Regions from separate parts of the Tigheibacillus halophilus genome, predicted to be linked through region 2. Evidence: a T-box and tRNA genes for the amino acid it is inferred to sense, from the RefSeq annotation. Region 2 holds a T-box; the other holds one or more tRNA genes.
What was found. The T-box of region 2 lies ahead of ileS (isoleucine--tRNA ligase). A T-box ahead of a tRNA ligase gene usually reads a tRNA of that ligase, here a tRNA-Ile.

Region 1: it has a tRNA-Ile gene. The T-box ahead of ileS (isoleucine--tRNA ligase) is inferred to sense a tRNA for this amino acid. The anticodon was not compared.

The regions. Positions count from the first base shown of each region.
Region 1 covers NZ_JBHUIZ010000003.1:994,555-1,000,177, reverse strand. The annotation lists gene ACFSMW_RS05610 (Na/Pi cotransporter family protein) at 210-1,847, shown strand; tRNA gene ACFSMW_RS05605 (tRNA-Asn) at 2,068-2,142, shown strand; tRNA gene ACFSMW_RS05600 (tRNA-Met) at 2,146-2,222, shown strand; tRNA gene ACFSMW_RS05595 (tRNA-Ile) at 2,255-2,331, shown strand; tRNA gene ACFSMW_RS05590 (tRNA-Ser) at 2,336-2,428, shown strand; tRNA gene ACFSMW_RS05585 (tRNA-Phe) at 2,509-2,581, shown strand; gene ACFSMW_RS05580 (superoxide dismutase) at 2,745-3,356, shown strand; gene ACFSMW_RS05575 (MFS transporter) at 3,522-4,799, shown strand; gene ACFSMW_RS05570 (peptidoglycan D,D-transpeptidase FtsI family protein) at 4,894-5,623, shown strand, end outside.
Region 2 covers NZ_JBHUIZ010000003.1:571,709-577,331, reverse strand. The annotation lists gene lspA (signal peptidase II) at 1-5, opposite strand, end outside; gene ileS (isoleucine--tRNA ligase) at 202-2,961, opposite strand; T-box leader at 3,079-3,313, opposite strand; gene ACFSMW_RS03400 (DivIVA domain-containing protein) at 3,382-3,885, opposite strand; gene ACFSMW_RS03395 (YlmH family RNA-binding protein) at 3,963-4,736, opposite strand; gene ACFSMW_RS03390 (YggT family protein) at 4,754-5,014, opposite strand; gene ACFSMW_RS03385 (cell division protein SepF) at 5,021-5,455, opposite strand; gene ACFSMW_RS03380 (YggS family pyridoxal phosphate-dependent enzyme) at 5,492-5,623, opposite strand, start outside.

The DNA.
Region 1 (5,623 bases), 420 kb from region 2:
GTTGATAAAGACTACACACCATTTATGAAGTAACCGAAAATTAAGCGCCCATTGTACTGGCAGGAAATGGAGATACATGCTTCAGATAGGATCTTAGGCTGCTTTTTTGTTTGTAAATTTTATGTAAAGATATACGCAATCATATTTACAACTTCTTAAATTCATTCATAATTGGTTACAGAACTTGTTGTTGAAGGGAAGGTATCATCGTGGATGTAGATGTACAAAAGCTTGTTTTCGAATTTTTAGGTGGATTGGGTATCTTTTTACTAGGCATCAAATATATGGGAGAAGGACTGCAAAAATCCGCAGGCGATCGTCTCCGCGACATACTGGATAGATTCACGAGTAATCCCTTCATGGGAGTGCTGGCTGGTATTATTGTAACGGCTCTGATCCAATCCAGTTCAGGTACAACCGTATTGACAGTAGGCTTGGTAAATGCCGGTTTCATGACGCTGCGTCAAGCGATCGGTGTCATTATGGGGGCGAATATCGGCACGACCGTCACAGCTTTTATCATTGGGATAAATGTGGGGGAGTATGCATTACCAGTTCTCGCTATCGGATGTTTTTTGCTGTTTTTCTTCAAACATAAGAAAATTACTGCGATTGGACAAGCGTTATTTGGATTTGGAGCTTTATTTTTTGGACTGGAGTTAATGGGAGAAGCCATGAAACCACTTAGCAGCTTGCAGGCGTTCCAGCAACTGACGTTGGATATGAGCGACAGTCCTGTACTAGGGGTACTGGTAGGCACGCTATTAACATTGATAGTTCAGAGCTCCAGTGCGACAATTGGAATCCTGCAAAGCTTATATGCTGAAAATGCGATTGAATTACATGCAGCCATCCCGGTTTTATTCGGGGATAATATCGGGACGACCATTACAGCGGTTCTTGCATCGATCGGGGCTTCTGTTGCAGCTAAAAGAACGGCATTAACACATGTATTATTCAATGTGATAGGTTCCATCATATTTTTACTTGTTCTAGGCTGGTTTACAAAGTACATCATTTACCTGCAGGAGCATTTGCACTTGAATGCGGAAATGACCCTTGCATTTGCACATGGCAGCTTTAATGTCGCTAATACGCTGATACAGTTCTCCTTTATTGGAACATTAGCATGGGCAGTGACGAAGCTCGTGCCTGGGGAAGACATGATTATTGAACATAAACCAAAGCATTTGGACCCGATTTTTATTGAACGGTCAGCTACACTCGCACTGGACCAGGCAAAGGCTGAAATTATACGTATGGGAGAGCTTGCTTCGTCAGGGCTTGAGAGAACAAATGACTTTCTGGTGACCCATCAACAAAAACATGCAGAAATCGCACTCCAGACAGAGGAAGCTTTAAATAATCTGGATCGGAAAATAACTGATTACCTTATCAGGCTGTCTGGAAAATCGATGTCAGAAGCGGAGAGTAACAGACATACATCTTTTATGGATACGGTTCGCGATATCGAAAGAATAGGTGATCATTATGAGAACATCATTGAATTGGTTAATTATCAGATATCGAACAAGCTGATACTGACAAAGCCAGCACAGGAGGATATTAATAATATGTACGATCTGACTGTCATGACAGTCAGACAAGCTGTAAAGGCGTTGGAAAATGTTGACCGCAAAATGGCATTATCTGTACTGCAAAAAGAAAATGAAATAGACAAGATGGAACGGACATACCGCAAAAAGCATATTATACGTTTGAATGAAGGATTGTGCACACCAGCAGCAGGAATCGTTTTTGTCGATATAATCAGCAACCTGGAAAGAGTCGGTGATCACGCGGTGAACATCGCTGAGGAGGTACTTGGAAAAATAGATCATCTATAAGTAATATCTTTGAACCCGGGGCGGCAGTTCCGGGTTTTAAAATGATACGCTATTTTTTTAATCAATTATATTGAATTCCATATCACATCATGGTATAGTATTTATTGTTGTCGAAGGATGACGCATTTTGTTACCGAGGGACGACACTTCAAAAAAGTTATTGACTTTATTTGTAGAACATGATAAATTATATTTTGTGCTCATTACATATCTGAAACATTCCACAGTAGCTCAGTGGTAGAGCAATCGGCTGTTAACCGATCGGTCGTAGGTTCGAATCCTACCTGTGGAGCCATATGGCGGCGTAGCTCAGCTGGCGAGAGCGTACGGTTCATACCCGTGAGGTCGGGGGTTCGATCCCCTCTGCCGCCACCAAAAATTGTATAAATTGTTTACACAAAATAGTGGGACCCTTAGCTCAGTTGGTTAGAGCTATCGGCTCATAACCGATCGGTCGCAGGTTCGAGTCCTGCAGGGTCCACCATTTTGGAGGTATACCCAAGTCTGGCTGAAGGGATCGGTCTTGAAAACCGACAGGGGTGTCAAAGCCCGCGGGGGTTCGAATCCCTCTACCTCCTCCATACATAATTTCGTAGTGCAATATCTTTTATGGAAAAATAGCCGTACAATCGCAATTAACAAATTTGATTCCTTATACCATGGCTCGGTAGCTCAGTCGGTAGAGCAAAGGACTGAAAATCCTTGTGTCGGCGGTTCGATTCCGTCCCGAGCCATCTCCTTTCAACAAGCATAGGCTTGTTTTTTTATTACCATTGGCAGATTATCTGAAAATCTTTGGTGCATATATGTTGCAACGCTATGTCCCCTTTGATAATCTAAAGTTAAAAGGATGAATATTCCATCCTTTACAATGATTATTCGAGGAGGAGTTATATTATGGCTAAATTTGAATTACCAGAACTACCGTATGCCTATGATGCATTGGAACCTACAATTGATAAAGAGACCATGAACATTCACCATACAAAGCATCATAATACGTATGTGACAAAACTTAACGGTGCGCTTGAAGGGCATGCAAATCTTCAAGAAAAATCATTGGAGGAATTGATCAGCAATCTGGATGCTGTTCCAGAAGATATCCGCACTGCAGTTCGCAACAATGGCGGCGGACATGCCAACCACAGCATGTTCTGGAAATTGCTTTCACCAAATGGCGGCGGTGAGCCTTCAGGTGAACTTGCTGATAAAATCAACGATAAATTTGGAGGCTTCGATCAATTCAAGGACGAGTTTGCAGCAGCAGCGGCTGGACGCTTTGGTTCAGGCTGGGCTTGGCTTGTTCTTGACAATGGAGAGCTTTCCATCATTAGTACACCAAACCAGGACAATCCTGTTATGGAAGGCAAAAAACCATTGCTTGGCCTGGATGTTTGGGAGCACGCATACTATCTTAAATATCAAAATAAACGCCCTGAATATATTTCAGCATTCTGGAACGTCGTTAACTGGGATGAAGTGGCTAAAAACTACAACGAAGCTAAGTAATTGATGGAATTGTCAGAAAGGCATATTGCCCGTTTGGGTGATATGCCTTTTTTCATTCATTATTATTAATATTAGCCAACCTTGAATGTCTATGACACAAAAGTGAATTGAATAACTAGCAGCGAGTTGCGTAACACTAAGATGAAAGACGAAGGAGCAATTCGTATGCGTAAAGGTATGGAAATCATATTAGGAAAAACAGAGATAAATCGCGACTTAATTTTTTTACTTGTGATTGGCGGATTGTATTCACTGGGGATATTTTTATCCAATACATTCGTGAATGTGTATTTGTGGAAGCAAGCAGGCGATTACACCACAATAGCTGTTTATAACCTGGCTATTTTCATATTTCAGCCAATCACTTTTATTTTTGCAGGCATCATTGCCAAAAAAATTGATCGAATCATTGTTTTGCGCTTAGGCGTTTCTTTTTTGTCACTCTTTTTCTTGGCTGTCTTATTCCTGGCTGAAAAATCCGCCACATACAATTTCCTTTTAGGTGGCTTGCTCGGAATCGGCTATGGCTTCTATTGGCTGGCTTATAATGTTTTGACCTTTGAGATTACTGAACCGGATACGCGTGATTTCTTTAATGGGTTTTTGGGGGTTTTACAGTCCCTAGGCGGTATGATTGGTCCTTTAGCTGCAGGAATGATCATTGTTTATTTATCAGATGACATCGGTTATACAGTGATTTTCGCTGTTTCATTTGCACTTTTCATTGGTGCGGTTGTTTGCAGTTTTTTCTTAAAAAGAAGGCAGGCAGAGGGAGATTTTTATTTTAAACGTGTGCTGCAAGAACGATCCCGAAACAAAAACTGGCGAAAGATATTAGATGCTCATTTGTTCCAAGGGTTACGTGAGGGAATCTTCGGGTTTGTGATTACAATCTGGGTTTATCTGGTAACTAAAAGCGAACTATCCCTGGGTATGTTCAATTTATATTGTTCAGGTCTGTCTTTCGTTGCTTATTTTTTAGCAACGAAGTATATCAAACCATCCAGACGAAAAAAAGCGATACTGTTCGGAGCAGGTATGTTGTTTTTTTCCTTATTTATCATTCTCATCCATATGAACTATACGACACTGATCATTTATGCTGTCATTATCGGTATCGCTTATCCGATTTTGACCGTTCCCTATACTTCGATGACATTTGACGTGATTGGCAAGGCTTCTAAAGCGAAAGAACTTAGAGTGGAATATATTGTAGTCAGAGAACTTTTTGCTAATATCGGGCGCGTCGTTTCCATTCTTATCTTTCTCCTGGCTATCATGTTCATGGATCCAGTGAAAATCATTCCAGTGTTGCTGATCATATTTGGTGCGGGGCATTTTCTTGTGTATATTTTTATAAAAGACATTTACCTGACGTCTTTACCGAAAAATAAAAAGGATATTCCCATAAAAGATCAATTATCTGATGAAAAAAATAGGTAATGACGTGTGAACTCTATGCAAAAAATGCTATAATGAAACAAGTTTGATTCACCTATCGATCATGTTTATTGTCAAATGTAAATGGGGGAGAAATATGAAGAAAAAAAGGAAGAAAAGAGCACAGCTTCCTTTCCGGTTAAATATACTGTTTTTTGTAGTATTCTTATTGTTTTCGGTGTTGATTGTCCAGCTTGGCGTCGTGCAGATACTAAATGGTCAGGAGTTCCAGGATAAAATCAACAGTACAGTGAAAGATGTCACCAAGGTACCTGTGCCACGCGGAAAAATATATGACCGTAATCATGATGTGATCGCGGATAATAAAGCATTATACTCCATCACTTATACACCGCCAAAAGGTGTGCAGCCGACAGAAAAACTGGATGTGGCTAAAAAGCTTTCCAAGTACATATCCATGTATGACAGCAAAACAAAGAAAATGAAATTAAAAACAATCACAGAACGGGATAAAAAAGAATATTGGTACCTGCTTCATCAAAAAGAAGCTGATAAACGGCTCTCCAGTGAAGAAGCATCCAAAATGGACAATGGGGATCAATATCAAACGATTTTGAATCGTATCACCAAAAAGGAAATCAGCGATTTTACAGAAGAAGACATGAAAGTAATGCTGATTAAAAAAGAGATGGACAAGGCCTATTCTTTGACACCGCAAATTATTAAAAATGAAAATGTCACTGCTGATGAATATGCGAAGGTATCTGAGCACCTGCATGAGCTACCGGGAATCAATGCGACAACCGACTGGGATCGTAAATACCCATACAAGAATACATTTAAGAATATGCTCGGTTCTATCACCT
Region 2 (5,623 bases):
AACATTCGTTTTCCTCCGATATGTAAATTCTAATCACTTGGGTTTATTTTATCATATTTTAAACGCTTGTTGCCGAAAACACGGGATATATTTGTCCATCCCACACAAACCAGGAACCATATCCTTCGAAAAGATGTTTTTTACACTTTTCCGGCCAATAATGAACCCGCCGGAACCTTCCGGCGGGTTATACATGACTTGTTATTTATCATAATGTTCGCTGACAACTTCTGCACAGCGTTCACAAAGCGTTGGATGGTTATGATCTGTTCCTACACTATCAGATGACACCCAACAACGTTCACATTTTTCTCCTGGATGTTTTTCAACTTTCACTGCAGTGTGCCGGTACTTTTCGGCTTTTTCGTCTTTATCAGCAATGGCAGCTTCTGAAACGATTAACAGCTGATGAAAGTGATCCATTTGTGTTAATACACTTTTTGTTTCCTCATCCTCGGGAACTATGGTAATTTTTGCCTCAAGCGATTTCCCGATGATCTTCTCCACTCTGGCTTCTTCCAAAGCTTTCAAAACATCGTCACGGACTTCCATGAAATGGCGCCATTTTTCTTGCATCTGTTGCGTGAAGCCCTCTACTTCCCGAGCCTTAGGCATATCTGTCAGCTGGACGCTTTCTTCTTCAACACCTGGGATATATTCCCAAACTTCATCCGTAGTATGCGGAATGATAGGTGTCAACAATTTCACCAATGTGACCAAAATTTCATAGTAAGCAGTCTGGATGCTTCGGCGTCGTTTGTTATCAGGTGCTTCAATGTACAACACATCCTTGGCAAAATCAAGGTAGAAAGAGCTCAGGTCTTCCGTACAGAAATTATGAATACGGTGAAAAATTGGTGAGAATTCATACCGGTCATAACTTTCATGCACATCTCTAACGAGCTGCTGCAATCGATGCAACATAAACAAGTCAATTTCTTCCATATCCTTAGCTGCAAGTGCGTCTTTCTTCGAATTGAAATCATCCAAGTTGCCAAGCATAAATCTAAATGTATTACGGATTTTCCGGTACGCTTCAGATGTCTGTTTTAAAATATCATCAGAGATACGCATATCAGCCTGGTAATCGACAGAAGCCACCCATAAACGCAGGATATCCGCCCCAAGTTGCTTGAGCACTTTTGAAGGAACGATGACATTACCAAGAGATTTACTCATTTTTCTGCCCTGGCCATCCATAGTGAATCCATGGCTGATGACCGTTTTGTACGGCGCTTTTCCAGTAACTGCGACAGCAGTGGACAACGAAGAGTTAAACCAACCGCGATATTGGTCGCTTCCTTCCAAATATACATCTGCAGGTCGGCGCAATTCTTCCCTGCCTTGCAGCACAGCTTCATGTGAGGAACCGGAATCAAACCAAACGTCCATGATATCTTGTTCTTTCGTGAAATGGCCGTTCGGGCTATGTTTTGATGTAAATCCTTCTGGCAACAAGTCTTTTGCTTCACGTTCGAACCAAACATTGGAACCAAATTCCGCAAACAGACCTGAAACATGTTCAATCGTCTCATCTGTGATAATCGGCGTACCATCTTCACCATAAAATACCGGAATTGGCACACCCCATGCACGCTGTCTGGAGATACACCAGTCTTCACGGTCGCGCACCATATTATACAATCTTGTTTCTCCCCACTTCGGATACCAATTCACCTGTTTGATCTCATCCAGAATTTCTTGTCGAAAATCTTTAATGGATGCAAACCACTGTGAGGTCGCCCGGAAAATAGTCGGTTTTTTTGTACGCCAATCATGAGGATAGGAGTGCGTGATGAATTTTAGCTTCAGCAAAGCACCCGTTTCTTCTAATTTTTCTGTAATAGGTTTATTGGCTTTATCATAAAAGAGACCGGTGAATCCTGGCGCTTCCTCCGTCATGACACCTTTTTCGTCTACTGGACAAAATGCATTGATACCATAACTTTTGCAAACATAAAAATCGTCTTCCCCGTGTCCGGGCGCTGTATGGACACAGCCGGTACCTGCTTCAGTCGTAACATGTTCACCCATCATTACCAAGGAATCACGATCATAAAACGGATGCTTTGCAGTGATTCTGTCTGCTTCGGCGCCTTTAAAGGTTTGAACAACTTCATAATTTTCCCATTCAAGCTCCTGAACAACATTCTCTAAAAGTGCCTGTGCGACCACAAATCGATTTCCATTTACTTGGACAACCACATATTCCAAGTCGGGATGGAGGCTGATTCCTAAATTGGCAGGGATCGTCCAAGGGGTTGTCGTCCAAATGATGAATTTATCACCTTCTTGCAGCAGACCTTTGCCATCATTAACCGCAAACGCTACATAAATGGAAGGTGACCGTTTATCTTGATACTCGATTTCTGCTTCAGCCAATGCAGACTCTGAAGACGGCGACCAGTATACCGGCTTTAGACCTTTATAAATGTATCCTTTCTCCGCCATGGAACCAAATACTCTTATTTGGGCCGCTTCATAATCCTTCTTCAACGTGATATAAGGATTTTCCCAATCTGCTCTGACACCGAGTTCTTTGAATTGTTCACGCTGGGTTTCCACTTGTTTCATGGCATATTCAGCACATTTCTGTCTAAACTCCGCTATGCTCATTTTTTTGCGATCCACTTTTTTATTCTTGGTCAAAGCCGTTTCAATCGGCAGACCGTGCGTATCCCACCCCGGCACATAGGGTGCATAATACCCTGACATGGATTTATAGCGTGTAATGAAGTCCTTCAAAATCTTATTCAAGGCATGACCAATATGGAGATCACCATTTGCATACGGTGGCCCGTCATGCAAAATAAAGGTTGGTCTGCCCTTTGTCCGTTCCAAATCTTTTTCATACACGTTATTTTCTGTCCAATGTTCTCTACGTTTCGGTTCCTTGTTTGGCAGGTTGCCACGCATTGGAAATGCCGTTTTTGGCATCAATAATGTCTCTTTGTAATCCACTATTCTTCCTCCTTGGTCGGTATTTAACCGATATATGATTAGAAAATCTCGACCTGTATCATGATAGGGCAGCAGAGCACATGAAATTTGCCTATCAAAAAAAGCCTTCCATCCCTGGTAAGGGACGAGAAGACTCGCGGTACCACCCTTATAAATTCGAATCATCCGATCGAATTCACTCAAATATTCTTAACGCGAATGAAACGTCCTCCATTACTTAGTCTACTTTGTCAAAAACTGTTCACGGGGAAATTCGGGAGTGATGGTTTCAAAAGCATTTCTGTATCGGGCTCACACCATCCCCAACTCGCTGTTCAGATTTGTCTTCAAACGTCTCCGTCTTCATATTTATCATATTTAGCCGGCTATTGTTGTATCTATGTGTTAAGATTATATGCAAAAAAATATATCAAGTCAAGTCTATGCCTTGGTTTCGACCATTTCAACTTCTTCATCAAAATCTGTATCAAGTACTTTTTCCCAATCATCATTGTCAATCAGATCAAGCTGAGCCTCTACAAGCATTTTCAATCTGGTTCTGAACACCTTGGCTTGTTTCTTCAGCTCTTCAACTTCCATACTGATTCGGCGTGATTTACTTAGCGCCTCATTGATAATGCGATCAGCATTTTTTTCCGCTTCTTTAATAATAAGCTTCGATTCCTTTGCGGCGTTTCCCTTGACTTCTTCAGCTGTTTCCTGTGCAACCAGGATTGATTTATTCAACGTCTCTTCAATATTCGTAAAATGCCCGAGTCTTTCGGTCAATTGCGCAACCTTGGCATCCAGTTCTTTATTTTCACGAATAACAGTTTCATAGTCTTTAATTACCTGATCAAGAAACCCGTTTACTTCATCTTCGTCATAACCTCTGAAACCTCTGTTAAATTCTTTATTGTGAATTTCTAATGGTGATAATGGCATCTCGCCACCTCCTGACATTTTTTTACATTTTACCATATTACAAACATTCTTTTACAACTTCTTACAGTATGTACCAACTATTTCAAGGTGGCTACAACCACTTTGAATTTATCTTTTTTTGTTTTACCTTCAATTTTCACTAATTTGCTTCTGCCTTTTGAACGGACAGAGATGATATCCTGTTCGCACACCTGAAATTTCACATCTTCTACAAGCTTGAAATTAACTTTCACTGCTTGTTTTTTAATATAATCTGAAGCTTCTTTGCGCGACACATGATAGATTTCCTTCAGCACCGTGTCAAGGCGCAAGGAAGAAACAGTCCTGCCCATTTCGTTCCAGACAGAAGGCTGTTCACGATATGCCGACAATGGCTTTTCCTCCATGCTGATCTTCATGCGCTTCACTGTTGTCATCTGAAGTACGACAAATTTTGCAATTTCATCAGCGACAATCATTTGAATCAGCCCATTAGACACTTGTATATCTCCGAGCTTGTCACGTTTAAGTCCTAATGAAATAAATGTACCTAATACATCGCGATGTGTCAATGTAGAGAATTTTTCCTGATAAGAAGCTTGAAGCAAACAAAGACCGAAGTCTTCCTGCTGCACCTGTTCATAAAACGGGGTGATGAGCGCTCGCTGCCTTTCGCTATGACGGCCGCCACCGAATTGCCATACCTTTACATCATCATTCTTGCCTGTAAGGCTGTCAACGATAAATTGCTGCCGAGGGTCAAGAAAATCCGTCAATTTATTTCTGTAGGACCGGTTCACATCATCTTTCCATGAAAGCACCTGATCAATGAAAGCATGTTCTTCTTTACGAAAGTGCTGATATATATCCATTTATTTTTGTTGCTCCCTTAAAACATATAACCCAATGTCCGTAATCCGCTCTGTGCCAATTGCAGCACAATGATAGCGACGAGCGGTGATATATCCAGCATACCGATTGGCGGAATGATTCTGCGAAACGGTTCCAAGTATGGCTCGCTCAACTTGGCGAATATTCCGCCAAAAGCGGATTCTCTTGCGCCAGGAAACCAGGACATGAGAATGTATATGATCAAAACGAAACTGTAAACATTCAAGGCAGTTTCCAGGATTCTGAATAACTCGTACATGCTTTATTACCATCCTTTATTGTAATCTACATGGTCTTCAATGGATTCTGTGATTGTACCGGAAATTTCCAGGTTATCGGGGGCACATAGAAAAGTTTCGCTGCTCAGTTTTTGCATCATGCCGTCGACAGCATAAATCGTCCCGCTTAAAAAATCTAACACCCTTTTGGCTTCTATATTGTCCAGCCGTTTCAAATTCACGACTACAGCTCGCCTATTAACGATATTGTCGGCTATTTCCTGAGCCTCACCATATGTTCTGGGTTCACATAACACGATCTTTACATTTTGCTGCTGTACACTGGCAAGATTGACTACATTTCTTTTCTGTTTTGCAGCGACTGGTGCATAATCCTCTTCTTTCTGATCATCATTTTCCTCAATGTACTCGTATTCATCATCCATTGTGAAATATGATTTCAGCTTGTTCTTAATGCTCATTCGATTTCACCTCGCTAATTGGTTTTCCAGATGACACTAGCCCACTAAATCCGTACCAATGCGTATATGTGTCGCTCCTTCTTCAATTGCTATTTCATAATCATTGCTCATTCCCATAGATAAAAATCTGCATGGGGCGTGACTATGCCCCTGTTCTTTTACTGCATC